2 linked regions of the Phreatobacter oligotrophus genome follow. The protein of the gene in region 1 interacts with the protein of each later gene in a pairwise test. Links are inferred from orthologs where the notes say so. Each region holds a gene or a part of one and is shown on either strand. Other genes may lie near its edges. The genes, in order: C8P69_RS11575 and C8P69_RS04305.

What was found.
Region 2: the proteins of C8P69_RS11575 (region 1) and C8P69_RS04305 interact in binary tests that used the Escherichia coli proteins (3 or more experiments, as listed by UniProt). The link is inferred for Phreatobacter oligotrophus from one-to-one orthologs.

Annotation. Positions count from the first base shown.
Region 1 is NZ_PZZL01000004.1:370,830-374,124, forward strand. Bases 129-3,101 are described here. They hold C8P69_RS11575 (cysteine desulfurase), read right to left. Parts: upstream 2,257-3,101; coding sequence 1,000-2,256; downstream 129-999. Other genes in these bases: sufA (Fe-S cluster assembly scaffold SufA), read right to left, coding at 129-486; C8P69_RS11570 (SUF system Fe-S cluster assembly protein), read right to left, coding at 586-957; sufD (Fe-S cluster assembly protein SufD), read right to left, coding at 2,272-3,101. In the rest of the region: C8P69_RS11560 (TfoX/Sxy family protein), read right to left, coding at 1-107; more of sufA, read right to left, coding at 109-128; more of sufD, read right to left, coding at 3,102-3,295. UniProt on the Escherichia coli protein: Cysteine desulfurases mobilize the sulfur from L-cysteine to yield L-alanine, an essential step in sulfur metabolism for biosynthesis of a variety of sulfur-containing biomolecules.
Region 2 is NZ_PZZL01000002.1:75,255-78,363, forward strand. What follows is about bases 233-3,019. They hold C8P69_RS04305 (SufE family protein), read left to right. Parts: upstream 233-1,300; coding sequence 1,301-1,738; downstream 1,739-3,019. Other genes in these bases: C8P69_RS04295 (PAS domain-containing sensor histidine kinase), read right to left, coding at 233-545; C8P69_RS04300 (hypothetical protein), read left to right, coding at 915-1,262; C8P69_RS23430 (hypothetical protein), read left to right, coding at 1,881-3,019. Outside these bases: more of C8P69_RS04295, read right to left, coding at 1-232; more of C8P69_RS23430, read left to right, coding at 3,020-3,068. UniProt on the Escherichia coli protein: Participates in cysteine desulfuration mediated by SufS. Cysteine desulfuration mobilizes sulfur from L-cysteine to yield L-alanine and constitutes an essential step in sulfur metabolism for biosynthesis of a variety of sulfur-containing biomolecules.

The sequences.
Region 1 (3,295 bases):
ACCACGCCGTCGCGATAGATGCCGTGGCCGGAAAACATCCGCCTCAGGGTGACGCGGGCAAAGGGAGCGAAGAGATCGACCAGGTAATCCGGGTCGAAGGCGCTCATCTCAGGCCGTGCCCAGCGCCTCGGGACGCGCCGGGGTCAGCGCGATGGATTCGCCGCAGCCGCAGGCCGAGGTCTGGTTCGGATTGTTGAAGACGAAGCGCGCGGACAGCTTGTCGGTGACGTAGTCCATCTCGGTGCCGAGGAGATAGAGCACCGCCTTGGCATCGATGAAGACGCGCACGCCGCGATCCTCGACGATCTCGTCGAACTTTCCGGGCTCGTCGACGAATTCCATCGTGTACTCCATGCCGGCACAGCCACCCTTGGTGACCCCGACGCGGAGACCCGCACTGTCCTTGCCGGACGCGAGGACAAGATCCCTCACCCGGTCGGCGGCGGCTTCAGTGAGCCGCATGGCCTGCATCTTCGGCATCTGCATCTCCGAAACCGCGCGGATTCAAGGTCCGGCGTTCAAAGCATCGCTTACAGATATAGAGACTGCGACGAACGGGTTAAAGCCCCGTCACACCGCGGCCCGTCACCACATGTTGAGGGCGACACGGGCCTCGTCCGACATGCGGCTCTGGTCCCAGGGCGGGTCGAAGGTAAGAGTGACCTTCACCTCCGAAATGCCCGGCACGCTCGCCACCGCATTCTCCACCATGCCCGGCAGTTCGGCAGCCGAGGGGCAGGACGGCGAGGTCAGCGTCATGTCGATCGCGACCTTGCGGGAATCGTCGATGTCGACGCGGTAGATCAGTCCGAGCTCGTAGATGTCGGACGGGATCTCGGGGTCATAGACCGACTTCATGGCCGCGACGATGTCGTCGGTCAGGCGGTCCAGTTCCTCCGGCGGGATGGCGGCAGTGTCGCCACCGACGGTGGTGTTGAGGGGCTGGCTCTCGTCCATCGGGTTCAAGGTCCGTGGCATCGGGGGCGAGGCGGAACCGCCTCACCCGAACAGAGATTGGGCCTTGAGAAGGGCTTCCGCAAGGCGGTCGACCTCTTCGGTGGTGTTGTAGAGGCCGAAGGAGGCACGACAGGTGGAGGTCACACCATATCGCTGGAGAAGCGGCTGGGCGCAATGGGTCCCGGCGCGCACCGCCACCCCATAGCGGTCGACGACCGTGGCGACGTCATGGGCATGGGCTCCCTTCATCTCGAAGGAGACGATGGCGCCCTTGTCCCGCGCATGGCCGAAGATCTTGAGCGAGTTGATGGCGCCGAGCCGCTCATGCGCGTAGCGGACGAGGCTGTCCTCATGCGCGCGGATCGCCGGGCGCCCGATGGACTGCATGTAGTCCAGCGCCGCGCCGAGGCCGATGGCCTGGACGATGGCGGGGGTGCCCGCCTCGAAACGGTGCGGCGGATCGTTGTAGGTGACGCCCTCGGTGGTGACGACCGAGATCATCTCGCCGCCGCCATTATAGGGCGGCATGCGCTCGAGATGCTCGCGCTTGCCATAGAGCACGCCGATGCCGGTCGGCCCGTAGACCTTGTGGCCGGTGAAGACATAGAAGTCCGCGTCGATGTCCTGGACGTCCACGTCCATGTGGACGGCGGCCTGCGAGCCGTCGACCAGCACCGGAATGCCGCGGGCATGGGCCAGGCGGATGCATTCCTTGATCGGCACGACGGTGCCGAGGGCGTTGGACATGTGGGTCAGCGCCACCATCTTCACGCGCGGCCCGAGCAGCTTCTCGAACTCCTCGATGAGGAAATTGCCGTCCTCGTCGATCGGCGCCCAGACGAGCTTCGCCCCGCGCCGCTCCCGATGGAAATGCCAGGGCACGATGTTGGAGTGGTGCTCCATGATCGAGAGCACGATCTCGTCGCCCTCCCCGATCACCAGTCCGCCGAAGGAGGCTGCCGCGAGGTTGATCGCCTCCGAGGCATTGCGGGTGAAGATGATCTGATCGACCGAAGGGGCGTTGAGGAAGGCGCGCACGCTCTCGCGCGCCGCCTCATAGGCCTCGGTGGCGGCATTGGCGAGGTAATGCAGCCCGCGATGGACGTTGGCGTATTCGCTCTCATAGGCCCGGGTGATCCGGTCGATCACCTGCCGCGGCTTCTGGGCCGAGGCGGCATTGTCGAGGAAGACGAGGTCCTTGCCGTAGGGCTTCAGGCTCAGCGCCGGGAAGTCCTTGCGGATAACGTCAACGTCATAGCCGCCGCCGGCGACAGCCGGGTGGGTACCAGCGGGGCTCATGTCCGGGCTCATGCGTCAGGTCCTCGCCAGCATCCAGTCGGTGACCGAGGCGAAGAGGGCCGCGCGCAGCTCCTCCACCGCCTCGCCGAGACCCTCGTCGCCGAAATCCTCGATCGCCTCGCGGGCGAAGGCCTCGACCAGCAGCGCCTCGGCTTCCTTGGCGGGAATGCCGCGGGCGTTCAGGTAGAACATCAGGTCCTCGTCGAGCCGGCCGCAGGTGCAGCCATGGGCGCAGGCCACGTCGTCGGCGAAGATCTCCAGCTCCGGCTTGTTGTCCATGGCCGGCCCCTCGGCCAGCATGATGGTCTGGCTCATCATCCGGCCATCGGTCTTCTGCGCGATGGGCTGGACGATGATCTTGCCCTGGAACACGCCATGGGCCTCGCCGTCGAGCACGTGCTTGAAGGTCTCGCGGCTCTCGCAGTTCGGCACGGCATGGTCCATGACCAGCGTCGTGTCGGCATGCTGGCGCCCCTTGAGCAGCGTCACGCCGCGCAGTGTGGCGCGGGCATGTTCGCCGGAGAAGCGCACGAAGAGCTGGTTGCGCGCGACGGAGGCGCCCGAGGTCAGGGTCAGCGTGTCGAAATGCGCCTCGGCGCCGATGTCGGCTTCAAGGGTCGAGAGGTGCAGCGCGTCCGCGCCCTCGAGCTGGCGGCGGCCATGCTCCAGCCGCGCACCGTCGCGGATGATCGCCTGGACGACCACGTTCTTCTGGTACTCGGTGCCGGCAGGGCCGACATGAGTCTCGACGAGGCCGGCCGTGGCGCCGGCGCCGACGATCACCACGACGCGGGCATTGGTCAGCTTCGCCGCGCCATCCGAGGTCAGGAAGACCAGATCCAGCGCATGGCCGACCGTGGTGCCCGGCGCGATCTCGATGAGGAGACCGTCGGTGAGGAAGGCGTTGTTGAGCGCGAAGGCGGTGTTCTCGCGCGTCGCCGGCTGGCCGGCGAGCAGCGTCTGCAGCTCGGACCGGCGGACCAGGGCCTCGGCAAGGCCGGAGACGGTGACGCCCTCGGGGAGCGGGCCGCCATCGGCG
Region 2 (3,109 bases), on another replicon or contig:
AGGCTGATGGCATAGACGATGGCCGCGGCGACGGAGGCGAAGGCGGCGACGGCCAGGTGCTCCGGCGGCAGGCCGACCGCGGGCAGCGCGCTGCCATATTGCGCGGCGGCGATGAACGTCACGGCGGCGAGCACCATGCCACCGGCCGCCGCGACGACGCGGCGGGCGCCGGAGAGCACCGCCTCGGCGGGCACCAGGGCGAACCAGATGACGATGAAGGAGGAGAGGCCGCCGGACAACAGCGCGATGAGCGTGACGATACCGGTCAGCGCTGCGGCCGAGAACAGATGCGCCTGTTCATAGGCGCCGGTGCGCGACAGGAAGGCGGCGATCGCGATGGGCAGGACGAGCCAGCCGAAGGCGATGGTCTCGACCGGGCCGGGCACGCCCTTGAAGGCGAGGTAGAGCGGCAGGGCGGAAAGCGCCAGCAGGCCGGGAATCATGCGGGTGGCGATGAAGGCCCGGTGCCGGGCGAAGACCACGGGATCCACGGTCGCGGCCGGATGGACCAGGCCGTCGAGATAGGACCTCACAGAATGGATCAACGCGCTTTCACGCAACGCACGCACCCCGAACGCGGCATCCGCCGTTCTCACTTCGACGACCATGACAGGGCGGCGTGAAGGAAACGCTAAGTCCGGGGGGTCCGAGGGGCTCTGTTCCACCGGGCGCGGCGTTTTGCGGGCCATGGTGAAAAAAGACTTTCGGGCCCGTCCCACAGCCCTGGCGTGTACCGGTGGCCGGCAAGGTGCATCAACCTTAATCGAATTTCCGCGATGCATTTGCGGCCCGTTCACCTTGTCCGCCAAGGCCTCGTTCATGGCTCGCGGGCCAGGATCGTCACAACCGGAGCGGTGCCCTCGAGGCAAAAACGACCGCCCGGATACAGGGCTCCAGCGACCGGAAACGGCGTCATGTCATTCCTCTTCAAGGCCGCCTTCTGGCTTGGCCTCGTCTTCTACGTGCTGCCGCCGTCGGCTCCTCTGCCGCCATCGGCCGGCACCACCCTGCCAAGCTCTGGCGAGGTCGCGACCGCCGTCATCCGCGGCGCGACGCAGCTGTGCCGCGACCATGCCGAGACCTGCGCCCGCGGCGCCGGCCTCGTCACCGACACGGTGCAGCGCGAGCTGATCGGCGCCTCGACGCCGGCGGCCCATGACACGCTGACCCCGGCGGACCGCGAAGTGCCCTTCGGCGGCGTCCAGCCTCCCGTCGGTTCAGCGCCGCTGCGCGCGCCGCTGCCGCCCCGCCGGCCGGCCTGACCCTTTGTTTCGGGGAGGGGGCGGTCTATATGCCCCCCATGAGCCAGACCGCCCTGCCCTCGATCGACGAGATCAAAGACGCCTTCGCCCTGATCGATGACTGGGAGGAGCGCTACCGCTATCTCATCGAGATCGGCAAGGCGCTGCCCGGGCTACCTGAGGCGCAGCGCACCGAAGACAACCGCGTGAAGGGCTGCGCCAGCAATGTCTGGGTGGTCACCCATGTCGACCGGCCCGGACCCGACGCCGTCATCACCTTCGAGGGCGAAAGCGACGCCCATATCGTCAAGGGGCTGGTGGCGCTGACCCTCGCCTATTATTCGGGCCGTCCGGCGCGCGAGGTCGCGACCGACGACGCCTTCGGCCTGTTTCGCTCCTTCGGCCTCGAGCAGCACCTCACCCCGCAGCGCTCCAACGGCGTGCGGTCGATGATCGACCGCATCCGCCGCGACGCCGCCGCCGCGACGGCGAGCTGATCAGGCACCGAGCGCAGTAACCGCTTTGCGCGGGAAGTAGAACTTCCTGCGGCGGGTCGTAAAGCCGCATGCGGTAATTACCCATGGTTGCAAACCTCCGAGCTTCGCGCGATTCTTCTCGGGCGTCTCGGAGGGATCATCCATGAAGAAGTTTTTTTGGGGGGCGGCGCGGATGTTCCGGGAGGTCATTCACCGAAACCCAGTTCCATCGATCTCCCTCGGGCAAATCAAAATTGATATCCCCACAGATATTGGGGCTTTCTTCATTAATCCGACACGGTTCGGATTTGACATAGATGATAAAACAACCCCATTTTATTCGGAAGATACACATTTTCTTGAGAGATGCTATTCTAGTGAAACAAAACCCGATTTGCCGATACTTTATCGACAACTCACCGGCTTTGCTTCTCATAACATCCTTCCTGTGTTCTCGCCTTATCTCGACGCGACGGATGGGCAGATAGATGTTGTCGTCAACAGCACCCCGTACAGACTTCCGCCGATTCTCCATGAACATGGGGATCTGTCACTCCGCGCCCACAGGTCCCTGGGGCGCATCCGAACGCTCAAAGATGGGTCCGACGAAAACAACCGATCTCTACGTATTATCGACGTCACGGAATCAAAAATAATCTGTCAGCCCGCTTTTTACTTTGATCAGATCGCCACTAATATCGTCATGGACTGGGACAGCGGCGCCCTCGGACCTAGTACAACAATCAGGAATTCGATAGAAAAACCCGTGAAGGGCACACTAACCTCACTTCGGGATTCGGTTCTTGCAAACACACTTGGGGTTTGCGCGATGTTTTACAATCGCGAGCTCAAACCACTCATTCGTGTTAGAAAGCCCAATCTCGGCGCCCTACCGAACGGAGGCCTCCATTGCACAGTATCAGGTGTATATTTATTTGATGATGAGCCTGGGCGTAATTATCATCTTCATGTACTAGGAAAGGGAATGGTACACGAGATAGAACGCGAGACGAAGCTTGATGAGAAGCAATTCTTGTTTCTTCCTGTTGCGTTTGGTCGCGAACTTCCTCGAGGCGGAAAGCCTCAGCTTTTCTTTATAGCCATATCGCTAATTGACGACGATCGATTCTCTACATTGGCCTTGGAAGCCGAAGAAGCTGACGAATACACTCGCTTCGCCATTGCTGACGAAGGTCTTCATAAAGATGAAGATGGTCGATACTCTTATTTTAAGAAATACGATCCGCGAGTTTTTACGTATGAAGGTCTTGCATGTATATATATCTGTGAGAAATTTATTGAACTAAATAGAAATGAACTACTTCGTCGAATTCGTGATTTCAATGATTGACATTGCGCCATGCTCACATTCCTCCCCCTCGCTTGGCCGCG